One region of the Streptomyces sp. NPDC050264 genome, then DNA from elsewhere that is predicted to be linked to it. Evidence: riboswitches for the same ligand, from Rfam matches in the RefSeq annotation. Region 1 holds a riboswitch; each other region holds the start of a gene.
What was found. Region 1 has a riboswitch for thiamine pyrophosphate ahead of thiC (phosphomethylpyrimidine synthase ThiC). Riboswitches for the same ligand answer to the same signal wherever they lie in the genome.

Region 1 (5,958 bases):
CGGCGGCCGGGGCGGCGGCTCGACCGGCCGCATGCCCCACCTCGGCTACAACAGGCCGGGGTTCAGCAGTCCCGACGGCGGAGGTACCGCCACGGGACAGCGCGCCGGCTTCTCCAGCCCGGACTTCACGAGCCCGGACTTCGGTGGCCCCGAGCACCAGCCCGACTGACACCCGGGCGGGGCAGGGGGCCGTGACCGAGGGCTCGGGGCGCACCGCGTGGGCCCCGAGCCCTCGGTCAGGCGCGCACGCCGGTCAGTCGGCGAGCGGCAGATAGACGCGGTTGCCCGCCTCGGCGAACTCCTTCGACTTCTGCTCCATGCCCGCCTCGACCTCGTCCTTCGTCGAGCCGTGCTCACGCCGGATGTCGTGCGAGATCTTCATGGAGCAGAACTTCGGGCCGCACATCGAGCAGAAGTGCGCGGTCTTCGCCGGTTCGGCGGGGAGCGTCTCGTCATGGAACTCCCGTGCCGTGTCCGGGTCGAGAGCCAGGTTGAACTGGTCCTCCCAGCGGAACTCGAAGCGGGCGTCGGAGAGCGCGTCGTCCCAGTCCTGCGCGCCCGGATGCCCCTTGGCGAGGTCCGCCGCATGGGCCGCGATCTTGTACGTGATGACACCGGTCTTCACGTCGTCACGGTCGGGCAGGCCCAGGTGCTCCTTGGGCGTGACGTAGCAGAGCATCGCCGTGCCCCACCAGGCGATCATCGCGGCGCCGATCCCGGACGTGATGTGGTCGTACGCGGGGGCGATGTCCGTGGTCAGCGGGCCGAGCGTGTAGAACGGCGCCTCCTCGCAGATCTCCTGCTGAAGGTCGATGTTCTCCTTGATCTTGTGCATCGGGACATGGCCCGGTCCCTCGATCATCGTCTGCACACCGTGCCGCTTGGCGATGGAGTTGAGTTCGCCGAGCGTCCTGAGCTCCGCGAACTGCGCCTCGTCGTTGGCGTCCGCGATGGAGCCGGGGCGCAGGCCGTCGCCGAGCGAGTACGTGACGTCGTACGCCGCGAGGATGGAGCACAGCTCCTCGAAGTTCTCGTAGAGGAAGCTCTCCTTGTGGTGCGCGAGACACCACGCGGCCATGATCGAACCGCCGCGCGAAACAATGCCGGTCTTGCGGTCGGCGGTCAGCGGGACGTACGGGAGGCGGACGCCGGCGTGGACCGTCATGTAGTCGACGCCCTGCTCGGCCTGCTCGATGACCGTGTCCTTGTAGATCTCCCAGGTCAGCTCCTCGGCCTTGCCGTCGACCTTTTCGAGGGCCTGGTAGAGCGGCACGGTACCGATAGGCACGGGGGAGTTGCGCAGCACCCATTCACGCGTGGTGTGGATGTTGCGGCCGGTGGAGAGGTCCATGACGGTGTCGGCGCCCCAGCGGGTCGCCCATGTCATCTTGTCCACCTCTTCCTCGATGGACGAGGTGACCGCGGAGTTGCCGATGTTGGCGTTCACCTTCACCAGGAACCGCTTGCCGATGATCATCGGCTCGATCTCCGGGTGGTTCACGTTGGCGGGCAGGACCGCGCGGCCCGCCGCGATCTCCTCGCGTACCACCTCGGGGGCCACGTTCTCCCGGATGGCCACGTACTCCATCTCCGGGGTGATCTCCCCCCGCCTGGCGTACGCGAGTTGGGTCACGGGCTCGCCGGTCCTGCCGCGCCGCGGCTGGCGCGGGCGGCCCGGGAAGACCGCGTCGAGGTTGCGCAGTCCGCCGCGCGGTGAGGTGTGCTTGATCCCGTCGTCCTCGGGGCGGGCGGGCCGGCCCGCGTACTCCTCGGTGTCGCCGCGGGCGATGATCCAGTTCTCCCGGAGGGGCGCGAGTCCCCTGCGGACATCGGTGTCGACGGTCGGATCGGTGTACGGGCCGGAGGTGTCGTACAGCGTGACGGCCTGGCCGTTGGTGAGGTGCACCTGGCGGACCGGCACCTGGAGGTCGGGGCGCGAGCCCTGGACATACCCCTTGTGCCAGCCGGTGGACTTCCCGGCCTCCGGCTCAGAGCTGCTGGAGGCAGGCGTGCGTGCGTCCGTTGTGGTCATGAGACCTACTCCCTACGCCGGCATTACCCGGTAACAGGTTCGGCGGTCGACGCAGCGATATTCGTCGTCGGTGCTCCACGCTGTTTCACGTGAAACACGCTGGGACGAAGGTCAGCGCCCTCTCAGCCCGGTGCTCCGAGCTCCCGCGTTTGCAAAGGTGCCTCCACGCTAGCGTCCCTTCGGACGCGTTGAACAGAGGGCCCCTGCCGTTCTTGCGATGATCGGGCGGTGACCACGACGCAGCAGCCTCCGCCTCCGCCGCCCCAGCCACCGCACGGACCGGGCCGGTCGGGCGCAGGGAGCGGCGACCACGGACACGGCCATTCCCACAACCACGGCCCCGCCGCGCCCGTCTCCCAGCATCTGCGCAAGGTCATCGCGGCGATCCTGGTGCCGTTCTCCGTCGCGGTCGTCGTCGGTCTCGCGGTGCTGTGGCCCGGAGGCGCACCCGCGCACGAACGCACCGGTGTCGGCTTCGACCGTCAGACCCAGCAGGCCACGGTCACCCGGGTCGAGAAGGTCGACTGCAAGTCCGTGAACGCCTCGGGTGACACCCCGACCGGCGACACCTCCACGGCCGAGGGCTCCTCCGCCCAGCAACAGGCCACCGGCACCTGCGAGAACGCGACGATCCGGGTCGACACCGGCAAGGACAAGGGCCGTACGTTCAAGGAGGTCGTCCAGCCGGACTCGCCACGGCAGTTGCGCGAGGGCCAGCAGGTGATCGTCGCCTACGCGCCCGACGCCCCGGAGAACCTGCAGTACTCGGTCACCGATGCGAACCGGAAGTTCCCCATGGCGCTGCTCGCCGGGATCTTCGCCGTGGCCGTGGTCGTGGTCGGCCGTCTGCGGGGCGTCATGGCGCTGGTCGCGCTCGCGGTCAGCTTCATGGTGCTGACGTTCTTCATCCTCCCGGCGATCCTGCAAGGCTCCAACCCTTTGGTGGTGGCGGTCGTCGGAGCCAGCGCGATCATGCTGATCGCGCTCTACATGTGTCACGGCCTGTCGGCCCGGACCTCGGTCGCCGTGCTCGGCACCCTCGTATCGCTGCTGCTGATCGGCCTGTTGGGCTCACTGTTCATCGGCTGGGCGGCACTGACCGGCAACACGGACGACAACACCGGGCTGATCCACGGCCTGTACCCGCACATCGACATGAGCGGCCTGCTGCTCGCCGGTGTCATCATCGGCTCGCTCGGCGTCCTGGACGACGTGACGGTGACGCAGACGTCGGCCGTGTGGGAGCTGCACGCGGCCAATCCGACGATGGGCTGGCGCGGTCTGTACCGGGCGGGCATCCGGATCGGCCGCGACCACATCGCGTCCGTCGTCAACACCCTGGTGCTCGCGTACGCGGGCGCGGCGCTGCCCCTGCTGCTGCTCTTCTCGATCGCGCAGAGCAGCGTGACCGACGTGGCCAACAGCGAGTTGGTGGCCGAGGAGATCGTGCGCACACTGGTCGGCTCGATCGGCCTGGTGGCCTCGGTGCCGGTGACCACCGCTCTCGCCGCGCTGGTGGTCTCCGCGGACCGGACGGGCTCCCACGAGCCCGCGCAGGCCGCGCCTGGGCGTGGCGGCAGGGGGCGGCGACGCAAACGCTGAGCGGCGCGGAACGGCTCGGGTGCACCGCGCTGCTGAAGCGTTACGTCAACTGCCCTGCCCGCCCGGCGGTCAGCCGGCGTTCTGCTCCTCGCCGAGGATCCGGTCGAGTGCCTCGTCGAGTTCGGCCTCGTAGTCGGCCAGTGCCTGCTCCTGGCCGAGCGGTACGAGCTTGTCCGTGCGGTCGAGGAACGCGATGAGGGGCGCCACCCCGGCCCGGAACAGCGCCTGATCGCTGCCCACCTGGAGCCGGATGTGCACCTCGCCCGGCATTTCACCGGCCCCGCCACCGTCCGCGAGCTCGACGGGGGAGATCCGCACATCACCGTCACCCGTGGCGCCGTTGACCCCGTCGACGAGGAGCTCCCGGCCGAACGCCCAGGTCACCGGCGCGTCCCCGGGGAGATGGAAGGTGAGCCGCACCGCGTACGGATCCGCGGACTCGTACCGGAGCTCCACCGGGATGCGGAACGAGAGCTCCTCGGAGACGAGGAAGCTCATCATGATTTCTGCCTGAACTGCTTGTACCGACTCGCGCATCGCCTACCCCGTCAACTTGCCGTCGATTGGCCAGGAACGACCTTCCCGACACTGCTGGCATCTTGCTCAACGTACACGGAGGATCACAAGGAGTGAGTTTTCAGATGCTGATAGAGAAGGCGAGTGTCCCTACCAGGCTTCCGATCTCGTCCTGAAGTTGACGTACCGCGGGCAGCAGTTTCCCGGCCTGGTGGGAAGGGAGAGAAATGGCCAGAGCCGCCGCGGCCGAACCGATGGTGAGCGGGAACGCGGCGCAGACCGTGCCGAGCGCGTACTCCTGACGCTCGATGACGGGCTCCATCCGCCCGACCGTTCGCAGCTTGCGCAGCAGGGTCCGGTCGTCACGCACCGAGTACGGGGTGATGGACCGGGCCGGATAGCGGTCGAGATGATCCCTGCGCGCCTCTTCGCCCAGCTGGGAGAGGAGGCACTGGCCGATCGCGTGGGCGTGGCCGGTCTCGCGGAAATCCGCCCATTCCTCGACGGCCGGACTGGCCGGAGTGTCGGCGATGGCGACGATCTCGATCTCGCCGTCACGGTAGATCGCGAAGTAGACGGGAACACCGATGGTGTCCCGCCAGTGTCGCAGCGCGTCGGTGATCATGCCGCGACGATTCTGCTGCGCTCCGCTGCTGCTCAACCGCTCGGCCGCGTCCCCGAACATGAAGACGCCCTTCTCCTTGCGGAGATAGCCCTCGTGGGCGAGCGTGCGCAGCAGGTGATACGCCGTGGGGAGGGCGACTCCGGCCTCCCGGGCGAGTTGCTTGGCGGGAGCCCCCTCGTCGTGCGTGGCGACCGCCTCGAGCAGCCGCATGGCTCGCTGGACGGAGCCGATGAGCGTCTGCGGGGCTGCGGGTGCGGGGTCAGCCGTGGCCAAGGTTCACTCCCGGTACGCGTGGTTCCCCCCGCGTCCCCGGGGCTTACGGGGGTGAAGCCGTCGGAATCCGGACTTTAACCCTTGGCCACCGCTCGGCGCGGGCCCTGACCGGAAACTTCCCCCGGTCGTGCGAACGGTCGCGGCGCACAACCACCGGAGCCCCCGCCGGCGACCCCACCGCGGCTCACCAGTCGCTGCGCGAGGACGAGCCCGCCATGAACTTCCGCACGATGTAGATGAGTCCACCCACCAGCGCGGCGAACACCAGCACCTTGAAGAGCAGACCGATCACGAATCCGACGACGCTGGCGATCAGCCCGCCGAACACGACCAGGGCGATGACCGGCACCGCGACCCACTTCACCCACCACGGCATGCCCGCGAATATTTCTCGCACTGCCATCGCTCCTTCGCTCCGAGGCCCGCGTCGGGACTCTTCTGACTTCCTGCACTCGATGCTGACACGCCGGGGACCCGGACGGGGCCGCGCGGCCCCTTGTCCTCCCCTGACCCGACCCTTAGGGAATCCCGGGGTCCGGGGTCAGCTCTCGGGGGGAGAGAAGACGACCATGACCCGCAGGTCCTCGCTGATGTGGTGGAACTTGTGGGCGACACCGGCCGGTACGTAGACCACGCTGCCGCGGCCGACCTGCGTGGTCTCCATGCCGACGGTGATCGAGGCGCGACCGCTGACCACGAGATAGACCTCGTCCTGGTGGTGCGGCTGCTGCGGGTCGTGCTCCCCCGCGTTCAGCGCGTACAGCCCGACCGACATGTTCCGCTCACGCAGGAACTGCAGATACGCGCCGTCGTTGGCGGCGCGCTCCGCCTCCAGTTCGTCCAGCCGGAATGCCTTCATCGCCCTCGAAACCCTCGCTGTCCACGCTGTCCACACCTGACATCGACATTG
Region 2 (5,958 bases), on a different contig from region 1:
CGTACGTCAGCCCCTCGGGGTGCGAGATCCAGTCGGCCATGGGGTCGCCCGGCGGGTCTCCGCGGACCGCGAGCATGTTCCGGATCCCGGCGTCGGCGTACTGGCCGATGATGTTGCGCAGTTCGGCGACCGAGTGCTCGACGGCGGTGATGTGGGCGACCGGCGTCAGCGTCGTGTCAGCGACGATCTGCTGGGTCTCCTTGACCGTGCCCGCGCGCGTGGACCCGCCCGCGCCGTACGTCACGGAGACGAAGTCGGGCGCGACGGCCTCGACCCTGCGCAGCGCGTTCCACAGGTTGCGCTCGCCCTTCTCCGTTTTCGGCGCGGAGAACTCGAACGAGTACGTCGTCTTTCCGGCGGCGAGCATGTCGCGCACGGTGCGGGCTCGATCAGTCCTGGTGGAAGCGGTGCCAAGGGCCATACGGGCAGGTTACTGACGGAATCCGGTAGCCCCTAATCTCCGTCCACCTTGCGGACAACCGGACGGAGCACCGCTTCCCGGGGGCCTTCGGGGGGTCATATCGAGCGCAGGCGCTTGGCGAACTCGGCCGCCGCCGCGGCCGGATTGTCGGCCTCCGTGATGGCGCGGACGACGACGACACGGCGGGCGCCGGCCGCCAGTACCTCGTCCAGGTTCCCCAGGTCGATGCCGCCGATGGCGAACCAGGGGCGGTCGGTGCCGAGGCCCGCGGTGTGGCGTACCAGGTCGAGGCCGGGTGCGTGGCGGCCGGGCTTGGTCGGGGTCGGCCAGCAGGGGCCGGTGCAGAAGTAGTCCACGCCCTCCTGGACGGCGGCGGCCGAGGCCTCCGCGTCGGCGTGCGTGGAGCGGCCGATGAGGACGTCCTCGCCGAGGAGGGCGCGGGCCGCGGGGACGGGCAGGTCGCCCTGGCCCAGGTGCAGCACGTCCGAGCCGGCGGCGTGCGCGACGTCCGCCCGGTCGTTCACCGCGAAGAGCTTGCCGTGGCGGCGGGCCGCCTCGGCGAACACGGCGAGGTGCTCCAGCTCCTCACCGGCCTCCATGCCCTTGTCGCGCAGCTGCACGATGTCCACGCCGCCGGAGAGCACGGCGTCGAGGAACTCCGGCAGGTCTCCCTGGCGCTTGCGGGCGTCGGTGCACAGGTAGAGCCGGGCATCGGCGAGTTGCTCGCGCTTCGGGTCGGCCATGGGAAATCCCCCGTTGTCGATGGCGATGGCGTGCGCACCACGAGGGCCGTGGTGCGCACGCCGGACGGTTGTCAGGTCAGACGGCGAGCGCCTGGGCGCGACGCTTCACCTCCGTGCCGCGATTCTCGCTGAGGGCCTGGGCGGGCGTGCCCGGCAGGCTCGGGTCGGGGGTGAAGAGCCACTCCAGCATCTCCACGTCGCTGAAGCCGTCGTCCCTCAGGAGCGTCAGGGTGCCGGTGAGGCCCTTGACGATCTTGTCGCCGTCGATGAAGGCGGCAGGCACGTGCAGCGCCCTGTTCTCACCACGGCGTACGGCGATCACCTGGCCCTCCTTCACCAGCTGTCGCACACGCGTCACCTCGATGCCGAATTGCTCGGCGATGTCGGGAAGGGTGAGCCAGTCGGGGACGAGAGCATCGATCTTTGCGTCAATCTCGGTCACGGGACAAGCGTGCCATCCCGGACTGACAGTCGGAAGCCGGGGCGGGCTGACCAGGTGTTTCCGCAGTCCGGGCGGCGGATCAGGAGGCCAGGGCGGACTTCAGGGGGCGGGCGGGGTCGGCCAGCCGGTCCGGATCCAGCGGGGTGCCCGCCTCGATGAGTTTGCGACCCTGCGCCAGGTCGCGGGGCTTGCCGACGGCCAGTACCGCCACCAGGGCGCCCTCGCGCAGCCAGCACACCGACCATGCCGCGCCGGCCGGATCGCCGCGCCACACCGTCGCGTCGGCGGCACCGTGATGGCCCGCGTACTGCACGAAGCGGCCGAACTGCTCGGACCAGAAGTAGGGCACCGGGTCGTACACCGCCGGTGTCTCACCGATGATGTTCGCCGCGACCGTGCGCGGCCCCTGCAGCGCGTTGTCCCAGTGGTGGACCATCAGGCGCTCTGCGTAGCGACGCGAGGGGAAGGACGAGCAGTCACCCACGGCGTACACGTCGGGCACGGAGGTCCGCAGGCTCGCGTCCGCGACCACTTCGCCGTGGTCGCCCAGGTCGATGCCGGAGCCGTCCAGCCAGCGGGTGGCCGGGCGGGCCCCGATACCGACGACGACCGCTTCGGCGGGCAGCCGCGTCCCGTCGTCGAGGACCACGGCCCCCGGTTCGACGCGCTCCACACGTGCGCGCGTGCGCAGTTGGACCCCCGCGTCCGCGTACCAGGCAGTCATGGGCGCCGCGACCTCGGCGGGCAGCGCCCCGACGAGCGGCCGCTCGGCCGCCTCCACGACGGTGACGCGGCAGCCGGCCTCGCGGGCGGCGGTGGCGAACTCGGCGCCGATCCACCCGGCGCCCACGACCACCACGTCGCGCTGCCCGGAGAGGACGGTCCGCAGCCGCTCGGCGTCGTCGAGGGTGCGCAGCACGTGGACGCCAGGAACGGCGTCCGCGCCAGGCAGCCGGATCGGTTCGGCGCCGGTGGCGACGACCAGCACGTCGTAGGGGACGGCTCCCTCGGCCGTGTCCAGCGCGTGGTCCCCGGGGCGCACCCCCGTGACCTCGCGACCCACCTGCAGGGTGACGCCGAGCGCCTCGAAGTCCACGTCGAACGCGGAGCCGTCGGCCTTGCCGAGCAGCACGGCCTTGGACAGCGGCGGCCGGTCGTAGGGCTGGTGCGGTTCCGCGCCGAGCAGCGTGACGGCGCCGGAGAATCCCTGTTCGCGCAAAGCCACGGCGGTCTGCACGCCGGCCATTCCCGCGCCGACGATGACGACGTGCCGCTGCCCTGTGGGTGTCCCGTTACCGCTCCGCTGCTCGCTCACAGGATCACCTTAGGCACCTGATCTTGCGCCAGTCAGCGGCGCGGACCACTCCCGCGCCGTGACGTCCTGCACACGTGTCACCGGTTTAGAGATCAAACGCCGCCGGGCCACGGGCCATGGGCGCGGGCTCCCCTACTGAGGGTCGCGCGCACGCGTTAGGGTGGCCGACGTAAAGCACTCGCGGGAGCCCGTACGCAGCGGGCTGAGAGGGAGGCTGCAGCGGCCTCCGACCGTACGAACCTGATCCGGGTCATGCCGGCGAAGGGAGGGGCTGGACGCCCATGTCGCGTACTCCGCTCAAAGCCACCGATGTCCTGGTCGTCGGGGGCGGAATCATCGGTCTGGTCACCGCGTGGAGGGCCGCGCAGCGCGGTCTGTCCGTCGCGGTGGTGGATCCCGAGCCGGGTGGCGGGGCCGCCCGGGTGGCGGCCGGCATGCTGGCCGCGGTCACCGAACTCCATTACGGCGAAGAGACCTTGCTCGGTCTGAACGTCGAGTCCGCGCGCCGCTATCCGCGGTTCGCGGCCGAGCTGTCCGAGGCCTCGGGGCAGGACCTCGGCTACCGCGCGTGCGGCACGCTGGCGGTCGCGCTGGACGCGGACGACCGGGCGCACTTGCGTGAACTGCACGCGCTGCAGACGAAGTCGGGCCTGGAGTCCGAGTGGCTGTCGGGCCGCGACTGCCGCCGTCTGGAGCCGATGCTCGCGCCGGGCGTGCGCGGGGGCCTGCGGGTCGACGGCGACCACCAGATCGACCCGAGAAGGCTCGCGGGTGCTCTTGTGACGGCCTGCGAGCGGGCGGGCGTGGACTTCCATCGGGCCCGGGCCGAGCGGCTCTCTGTCGTACGGGACCGGGCGCGCGGCGTGGTCCTCGCCGACGGCACCGAACTCGCGGCCGACCAGGTCGTGCTCGCGGCGGGCAGCCTCAGTGGTCGCCTCGCCGGGGTCCCGGACGAGGTGGTGCCGCCCGTCCGCCCGGTCAAGGGCCAGGTCCTGCGGCTGACGGTGCCCCGGCAGTACGCGCCGTTCCTGAGCCGCACGGTCCGCGCGGTCGTCCGCGGCAGCCACCTCTACCTGGTGCCGCGCGTCAACGGCGAACTCGTCGTGGGCGCCACCAGCGAGGAGCTCGGCTGGGACACCACGGTCACGGCGGGCGGGGTCTACGAACTCCTGAGGGACGCGCACGAACTCGTCCCCGGCATCACGGAACTGCCCCTGACGGAGACCTGCGCGGGCCTGCGCCCCGGCTCGCCCGACAACGCCCCGCTCCTCGGCCCGACGACCCTGCCGGGCCTCCTCCTGGCCACCGGCCACTACCGCAACGGCGTCCTGCTCACGCCGGTCACCGGCGACGCCATGGCGCAGGTCCTGACCACCGGCGAACTCCCGGAAGAGGCCCGGCCGTTCACTCCCGGGCGGTTCTCCGAACGCAGCAACAGCGCCTCCTTGGAGCAGCCCGCATGAACGTATCCGTCAACGGTGAGCCGCGCGCGGTGACCACCGAGACCACCCTCGAAGCGCTCGTCACCACACTCACCACGGCCCACTCCGGCGTCGCCGCCGCCCTCAACGAGACCGTCGTCCCGCGTACCCAGTGGTCCGCGACGGCGCTCTCCGAAGGCGACCGCGTCGAAGTCCTCACCGCCGTACAAGGAGGCTGACCCGCCATGGCCGACGACGCTTTCGTCCTCGCGGGCACCACCTACTCCTCGCGCCTCATCATGGGCACGGGAGGTGCCCCGAGCCTCGACATCCTGGAACGCGCCCTGACCGCCTCCGGCACCGAACTCACCACCGTGGCGATGCGCCGCGTGAACGCGACGGTGCACGGCTCGGTCCTGTCCGTCCTGGAAAAACTCAACATCCAGGTGCTGCCCAACACAGCGGGCTGCTTCACGGCGGGAGAAGCGGTCCTCACGGCCCGCCTCGCGCGCGAGGCGCTCGGCACGAACCTCGTCAAGCTCGAAGTGATCGCCGACGAGCGCACACTCCTGCCCGACCCGATCGAGACCCTGGACGCCGCCGAGACCCTGGTCGACGACGGCTTCACCGTGCTGCCCTACACCAACGACGACCCGGTCCTGGCCCGCAGACTGGAGGACGTGGGCTGCGCGGCGATCATGCCGCTCGGCTCCCCCATCGGCTCCGGGCTCGGCATCCGCAACCCGCACAACTTCCAGCTGATCGTCGAGCACGCGCGCGTGCCGGTGATCCTGGACGCGGGCGCGGGGACCGCCTCCGACGTGGCCCTCGCCATGGAGCTGGGCTGCGCGGGTGTGATGCTCGCCTCGGCGGTGACCCGGGCCCAGGAGCCGGTACTCATGGCCGAGGGCATGCGGCACGCGGTGGAGGCGGGCCGGCTCGCGTACCGCGCGGGCCGCATACCCAAGCGCCACTTCGCCGAGGCCTCCTCGCCCACACAGGGCCGGGCCCACCTCGACCCCGAGCGCCCGGCCTTCTGACAGGGTCACAGCTCTGCTGCAGTACGGGCCCGGTCCCGCAGCGGGCGCGGGCCCTGTCCGTCACTCCTCGTAGACTCCCTTGCGTGGACACGACCCTTCAGGACCCGTTGCTCGGGCATGTGCTCGACGGCCGGTACCGCATCGACGCCCGCATCGCGGTCGGCGGGATGGCCACGGTCTACCGGGCCGTGGACACTCGCCTCGACCGCGTCCTCGCGCTCAAGGTGATGCACCCTTCGCTGGCGGCGGACGCGACGTTCGTCGAGCGTTTCATCCGCGAGGCGAAGTCGGTGGCCCGTCTCTCGCACCCGAACGTCGTGGGCGTCTTCGACCAGGGGGCCGAGGGCGCGTACGTCTACCTGGCGATGGAGTACATCGCGGGCTGCACGCTCCGTGACGTCCTGCGCGACCGCGGTGCGCTGAGGCCCCGGGCGGCCCTGGACATCCTGGAGCCGGTGCTCGCCGCGCTCGGAGCGGCGCACCGCGCGGGCTTCGTGCACCGCGACATGAAGCCGGAGAACGTCCTGATAGGGGACGACGGCCGGGTGAAGGTCGCGGACTTCGGCCTGGTCCGCG
Region 3 (5,958 bases), on a different contig from region 1:
TGCTGGCACGCATGACAGGGACCGGGCAGCGGCTCTTCGTGGTGGACTTCGGGAAGGCCGGGCGCTGCGAGCCCGGCGTGATCCGGCAGTTCGTCCGGGCGACCTTGGAGACAAAGGCGGGCCCGGGCGACAGCTTCCTGGCCGTCGTCGCGAGCCCCGCCACGCGTCCCGCGCTGCACACCGAGGGCGCGGGCCGACTCGCGGGCGGCATCCACGACACCGTCACGGACGCCGTCGAGGCCTGCTGGGCCTCGGCCCCGGAGGAGTTGGGCGGAGCCGGCGTCCTGAACTGAGGGTCACTCGTCAGCGATACGGCGACGGTCCTGATCCCGGGTTGCCGGGGTCGTTCAGGGCGTGACGTCGCCCAACGCGATCCGCACCGCCGCCTCGGCGTGCAGCCGTGCCGTGGGGAAGACGGGGACCGGGCTGTCCTCGGCGCCGATCAGCAACTCGATCTCGGTGCAGCCCAGGACGACTCCTTCGGCGCCGGCGCCGACGAGCCGGGCGATGACGTCCTGATACGCGGCGCGCGACGCGTCGCGGACCTCGCCGAGGCACAACTCCTCGTAGATCACCCGGTGGACGAGCGCACGCCCGGCGGCGTCGGGGACGAGCACGTCGAGCCCGCACTGTTCGAGGCGGCCGCGGTAGAAGTCCTGCTCCATCGTGAACGCGGTGCCCAGCAGGCCGACCCGCTTCAGGCCGGCCGCGCGTACGGCGTCGGCCGTCGCGTCCGCCAGGTGGATCAGGGGGACGGCGGTGGCCGCCCGCACCTGGTCGGCCACCTTGTGCATCGTGTTGGTGCAGATGAGCAGCATGTCGGCGCCGGCCGCCTCCAGAGACCTGGCGGCCGCGGCGAGAATCTCTCCGGCCTCCGTCCAGCGGCCCTGGACCTGCAACCGTTCGATCTCGGCGAAGTCCACGGAGTACACCACGCACCGTGCCGAGTGCAGTCCGCCGAGCCGCTCCCGGGTCAGCTCGTTCAGCAGCCGGTAGTACTCCGCGGTCGACTCCCAGCTCATCCCGCCGATCAACCCGATGGTTCTCATCACGCGACTCTAATCGCAGGACCGGTTCGCGTTGCGGGGGAGCCCCCGCGCGAGGGGGCGCCGCCACCCCATGCCGACGCAGCGGCTACTGTTCGCACCGGTACTGCCCGACACGGGGTGCCCCGCGACAGCGAGGGCTGAGATCACACCCGTAGAACCTGAACCAGTTAGCACTGGCGGAGGGATGTCAGCGATGTCGATGTCGCACGCTTCCACGGACCCGCGCGCCGCCGAGCGGCAGGGCGCGGGCGCTTTCGACGGGCGCATGCCCACCGCGCCGGGGGACTGGCGCCCCGAGGCGCGGGGCATCGCCCCCGTCCCCGAGGACCACCGGTACGGCGGCGCCGGAAGGCTGTTCACCGTGTGGTTCGCGCCGAACCTGACGATGAGCGGCGTCTTCACCGGCACGGTCGGCATCGCCCTCGGCCTGGACTTCGCCACCGCGCTGGCCGCCGTGGTCCTGGGCACTGTGCTCGGCGCGGTGCCCACCGCGTACCTCGGTACGTGGGGCAGCCGCACCGGCGCGGGTCAACTCCCGCTCGCCCGGCTGGCGTTCGGCCGGGCGGTCGTCGTACCCGGCGCCCTGCAATGGCTCTCGTCCATCGCCTGGGACGCGCTCATCGGCCTGTTCGGCGGAGACGCGCTCGCCCGGCTCTGCGGCTGGCCGTTCTGGCTGGGGGCGCTGGTGATGATGGCGGCGCAGGGGGCGTTCGGCGCGCTGGGCTACGAGGCGATCCACCGGCTGCAGAAGTGGATGACGGCCGTCCTCGCGGTCGCCTTCTGCGCCCTGGCGCTGCGGCTGGCGCACGCAGGCGTCACGCCCGCGGGCCACGGTGGCGCACACGGCGCCGACCGCGTCGGCGCGTTCGCCCTGACCACCACCATCGCGCTGAGCCTGGCCGTCTCCTGGGCGCCGTACGCCAGCGACTTCAGCCGCTACCTGCCCCGCGCCACCTCACCGGCCCGCATGTTCTGGTGCACGCTGGCGGGCGTCGTCGTGTCCTTCACCGCCGTGCAGGCGCTCGGACTCTGGGGCGCCTCCGTCTTCACCGACCAGACCGCGCAGGGCGTCGACACGCTGCTGGGCGGCGGGGTGATCGGCTCGCTCGGGCTCCTCGCCGTGGCGCTGGCCGCGCTGTGCAGCAACGCGATGAACGACTACAGCGGCTCTCTCGCCCTGCAGGTGATCGGAGCCCGCCTGCCGCGCCCGCTCGCCGCCGCACTCGCCGCGCTCCTCGGGTACCCGCTGGTGCTGTGGATGCATGCCGCCGACACCGCCGCCCGTTTTCAGAACGTGCTCCTGTTCGTGGGGTACTGGATCCCCGGCTTCGTCGCCGTCGTCATCGTCGACTGGCTGGCCCGGGCCCGCGCGCGAGGTGGCGCCCGCCTCGACCTCGCCGAGGAGCAGACGCGTCAACAGCCGCTCCTGCCCGCACTGTTGGCGTTCCTCGCCGCGTTCGCCGCCACTGTCCCGTTCATGAACACGAGCCTCTTCGTCGGCCCCGTGGCCGAGGCGCTGCACGGCGCGGACCTCGGCTACTACGTCGCCTTCGTCACCGCGCTCGCCGTCTACGCGCCGATCAGGCTGCGAAAAAGGGGGTCGGGCGAAAAAGCGTTGGGCGGGGCTGCGGCGGACCGCTAGCTTCGTCGCGAGGCCTGGGCGTCGGGTGCCGCTGACGGCTGCAGAACCCGGGATCACCGGCCCGATGCGTGCCCGATACGGCGCAGCGGGACACCGTCCCGGTTCTGCTGTCGGCCAAGACGGTCGCGGCTTCGACGGCCCGGCCGTCAGGATCGTCCCATGCAGCCGGTCTTCGTCCTCGTGCACAGTCCGTCGGTGGGCCCCTCGACCTGGCACCCCGTGGCCGAGCGGCTGACCGCGGCGGGTCACCGGGTCCGGGTGCCGTCCCTGCTGCACATCGGCGCCGGGGCTCCGCCGTTCTGGCCCGGCATCGTCGATGCCGTCCGCGACGATCTCCGGCAGCTCCCCGCCGCCGACCCCGTCGTGCTGGTGGCGCACAGCAACGCGGGCCTGTTCCTCCCGGCGATCCGCGCGGGCCTCGACCACCCGGTGGCCGGCTCGGTGTTCGTCGACGCCGCGCTGCCGGACCGGATCGGGCCGACACCGGTCGCCCCACCCGAACTGCTGGAGTTCCTCCGCCCGATGGCGGTGGACGGCAGGCTGCCCCGCTGGACCGACTGGTGGGACGAGGCGGACATCGCTCCCATGTTCGCCGACGCGACGGTGCGGCGGACGGTCGTCGAGGAGCAGCCCACGCTGCCGCTGTCCTACTACGAGCAGCGCATCCCGGTCCCCGACGGCTGGGACGACCATCCGTGCTCCTACCTCCTCTTCGGCCCGCCGTACGAAGACCTTGCCGCCGAGGCGCGCGACCGCGGCTGGCGTGTGGCCTGCCTGCCGGGCGCCCACCTCCACCAGCTCGTCGACCCTGCCGGAACGGCCGGGCACCTCATCGACCTCGCCGGGCAGACGTGATCCGGACCTTGCGCGCCGAGCCTCGGGGAGCGGAACCTTCTTGCGTCCTGGGCAAGTCCTTATGCGTTACGGGCGTACATGCGTACCGTTGATCCCATGACGCACCACGTATCCGCAGGTCACGGCCCTCATGGGCACCAGGACTCCCACGCGCACGCGCACGACACCGAGCAGCCTCGGGACGACCTCGCGCAGATCCTCGATCTCGATGCCGAGTTGTTCGCCGCCTACCTCGACTCCGTGCACCGCAAGATCGCGGAACTGTCGGAAGGCGGCGTCCGGCACATCGTGGACCTCGGCGCCGGCAGCGGCACGGGCACCTTCGGGCTGCTGCGACAGTTTCCCGACGCCCGGGTCACCGCCGTCGACAGCTCCGCCGACATGCTGGAACAGCTGACCCGGACCGCTGCCGCCAGGAACCTCGCCGCGCGCGTGCGCCCGGTACTGGCCGACGCCGGGGAGAGCCTCCCGGGCGTCAGCGACGCGGACCTCGTCTGGGCCTCGGCGTCCCTGCACCACCTGGACGATCCCGCCGCGGCCATGGACGTCATCTTCGCCGCGCTGCGCCCCGGCGGGCTCCTGGCCGTCGCCGAACTGGACGGTCAGCCCTACTTCCTGCCCGAGGACGCCGTGCCCGACCGCCCGGGCCTGGAAGCCCGGTGCCGCACCGCGCTGACGGCCCTCCACGCCGAACAGGTACCTCACCTGGGATCCGACTGGGGCCCCGTCCTGGCGGCGGCCGGTTTCGGCATCGAGTACGAGCAGACCGAGCAGCTGCGGCTGGACGCCGACAGCGCGCTGCCCGAGAGCGCCGGGCAGTACGCGTACCTCGTCCTGCGCCGCATCCGCGGGGCTGTCGACGGCCTCGTCGACGCCGCCGACCTCGCGGCGCTCGACACGCTCCTGGACGGCGGCGCGCGGGACGTGCGCCACCGGGACGACCTCGTGGTGCGCACCAAGCGACAACTGTGGATCGCCCGCCGACCGGCCGTGACCGGTTCCTGACCGCCTGTAGCCCGTTCCTGACCGCAGCGCGCCTCGCTTACGCTCTGCGGGGTGTGCGCAAACGTCATGGTCGCCGAAGACGACGAGAAGCAGGCCGAGTTGGTCCGCCGCTACCTGGAGCGGGAAGGCCACGCCGTCACCGTCGTACGGGACGGGCGGCAGGCCATCGAGGAGATCCGGCACAAGGAACCCGACCTGCTCGTCCTCGATGTGATGATGCCCCGGGCCGACGGCCTGGACGTGGTGCGGGTGCTGCGGGCCGAGGCGCGCGAGATTCCGGTACTGATGCTGACGGCCCGCAGCACCGAGGACGATCTGCTGCTCGGCCTCGACCTGGGCGCCGACGACTACATGACGAAGCCGTACAGCCCGCGGGAGTTGATGGCCCGGGTCCGTACGCTGCTGCGCCGCACCCACCGCGGCGGCCCCGCCTCGCCCGGCCCCGCGGAGTTCAGGGTCGGCTCGCTGGTCGTCGATCCCGGCCGGCACGAGGTGTCGGTCGACGGCGCGCCCGTGGAGTGCACACCGGGCGAGTTCCGGCTGCTCGCCGCGATGGCGGCCGAACCCGGCCGGGTCTTCAGCAGGCAGCTGCTCCTCGCCGAACTGCACGGATTCGACCGGTACATAGGCGATCGCACGGTCGACGTGCACGTCATGAACCTCCGCAAGAAGATCGAACCCGAACCGCGTCGCCCGGTCCGTCTGCTCACCGTGTTCGGTGTCGGCTACAAGCTGACGGACCCGGCGAAGGGCGCCCGCGATGCTTCGGCGTAGGGCCGCCACCGATCGGCCGCCGTTGCGCAAGAGCCTGCGCGGAAGGCTGCTGGGCGTCTCCGTCCTGGTCGCCACCTGTTCCGTGGCGGCGACGGCCTGGCTCGCCGTGCAGACCACATCCGGCGCCATCAAGCAGGAGCAGGGCCAGAACCTCGCCGACGACACGAGGATCTACGACACCCTTCTCGGGTACGCCGCCACGCACCCCCGGTGGGACGGCGTCGACGCGACCGTGCGCGAACTGGCCCGCTCCACCGGACGCCACATCACCGTGACGACCCAGACGCGCGCTCCGCTCGCCGACTCGGCGGGGCACACGACAGCGGGCACACTGCCCGCTCAGGCCTCCGCCACCGTCGACCCGCTGACCGTGGACACGGCGCTCGCCGCCGGCCGGACGGGCGCGCCGACCGCGACGGCGCCGACCGCGACGACGGACCGGATCGACGCGCGAGCGGTCGGCCCGTTCCGGCTGCCCGCCACCGAGCGGTCGACGCTGCACGGCCTCGCCGAGCGGAACACGTCCTGCCTGCGCGCGCTCGGAGTCGGCGCCGACATCGTGGTCGCTCCGAGCGGGCGCCCCCGGGTGGAGGCCGTCGGCTCCGGCGGCGCCGACCAGGGAGCCCTCAAGTG

Region 2: another riboswitch for thiamine pyrophosphate. It lies ahead of thiO (glycine oxidase ThiO); the one in region 1 lies ahead of thiC (phosphomethylpyrimidine synthase ThiC).
Region 3: another riboswitch for thiamine pyrophosphate. It lies ahead of AB0J02_RS38945 (cytosine permease); the one in region 1 lies ahead of thiC (phosphomethylpyrimidine synthase ThiC).

What each region holds. Positions count from the first base shown of each region.
Region 1 is NZ_JBFAKV010000003.1:439,134-445,091, reverse strand. Features, by position in the region: gene AB0J02_RS07180 (hypothetical protein) at 1-169, shown strand, start outside; gene thiC (phosphomethylpyrimidine synthase ThiC) at 254-2,032, opposite strand; TPP riboswitch at 2,025-2,189, opposite strand; gene AB0J02_RS07170 (YibE/F family protein) at 2,261-3,634, shown strand; gene AB0J02_RS07165 (SsgA family sporulation/cell division regulator) at 3,704-4,171, opposite strand; gene AB0J02_RS07160 (helix-turn-helix domain-containing protein) at 4,272-5,048, opposite strand; gene AB0J02_RS07155 (DUF5326 family protein) at 5,233-5,445, opposite strand; gene AB0J02_RS07150 (cupin domain-containing protein) at 5,590-5,907, opposite strand.
Region 2 is NZ_JBFAKV010000007.1:31,647-37,604, reverse strand. Features, by position in the region: gene metF (methylenetetrahydrofolate reductase [NAD(P)H]) at 1-421, opposite strand, end outside; gene thiE (thiamine phosphate synthase) at 517-1,164, opposite strand; gene AB0J02_RS14115 (Rv2175c family DNA-binding protein) at 1,241-1,606, opposite strand; gene AB0J02_RS14110 (FAD-dependent oxidoreductase) at 1,686-2,852, opposite strand; TPP riboswitch at 3,092-3,205, shown strand; gene thiO (glycine oxidase ThiO) at 3,203-4,384, shown strand; gene thiS (sulfur carrier protein ThiS) at 4,381-4,581, shown strand; gene AB0J02_RS14095 (thiazole synthase) at 4,588-5,382, shown strand; gene pknB (Stk1 family PASTA domain-containing Ser/Thr kinase) at 5,466-5,958, shown strand, end outside.
Region 3 is NZ_JBFAKV010000034.1:12,543-18,500, forward strand. Features, by position in the region: gene AB0J02_RS38935 (hypothetical protein) at 1-293, shown strand, start outside; gene AB0J02_RS38940 (aspartate/glutamate racemase family protein) at 348-1,049, opposite strand; TPP riboswitch at 1,153-1,251, shown strand; gene AB0J02_RS38945 (cytosine permease) at 1,243-2,691, shown strand; gene AB0J02_RS38950 (alpha/beta hydrolase) at 2,851-3,546, shown strand; gene AB0J02_RS38955 (class I SAM-dependent methyltransferase) at 3,643-4,551, shown strand; gene AB0J02_RS38960 (response regulator transcription factor) at 4,603-5,325, shown strand; gene AB0J02_RS38965 (HAMP domain-containing sensor histidine kinase) at 5,312-5,958, shown strand, end outside.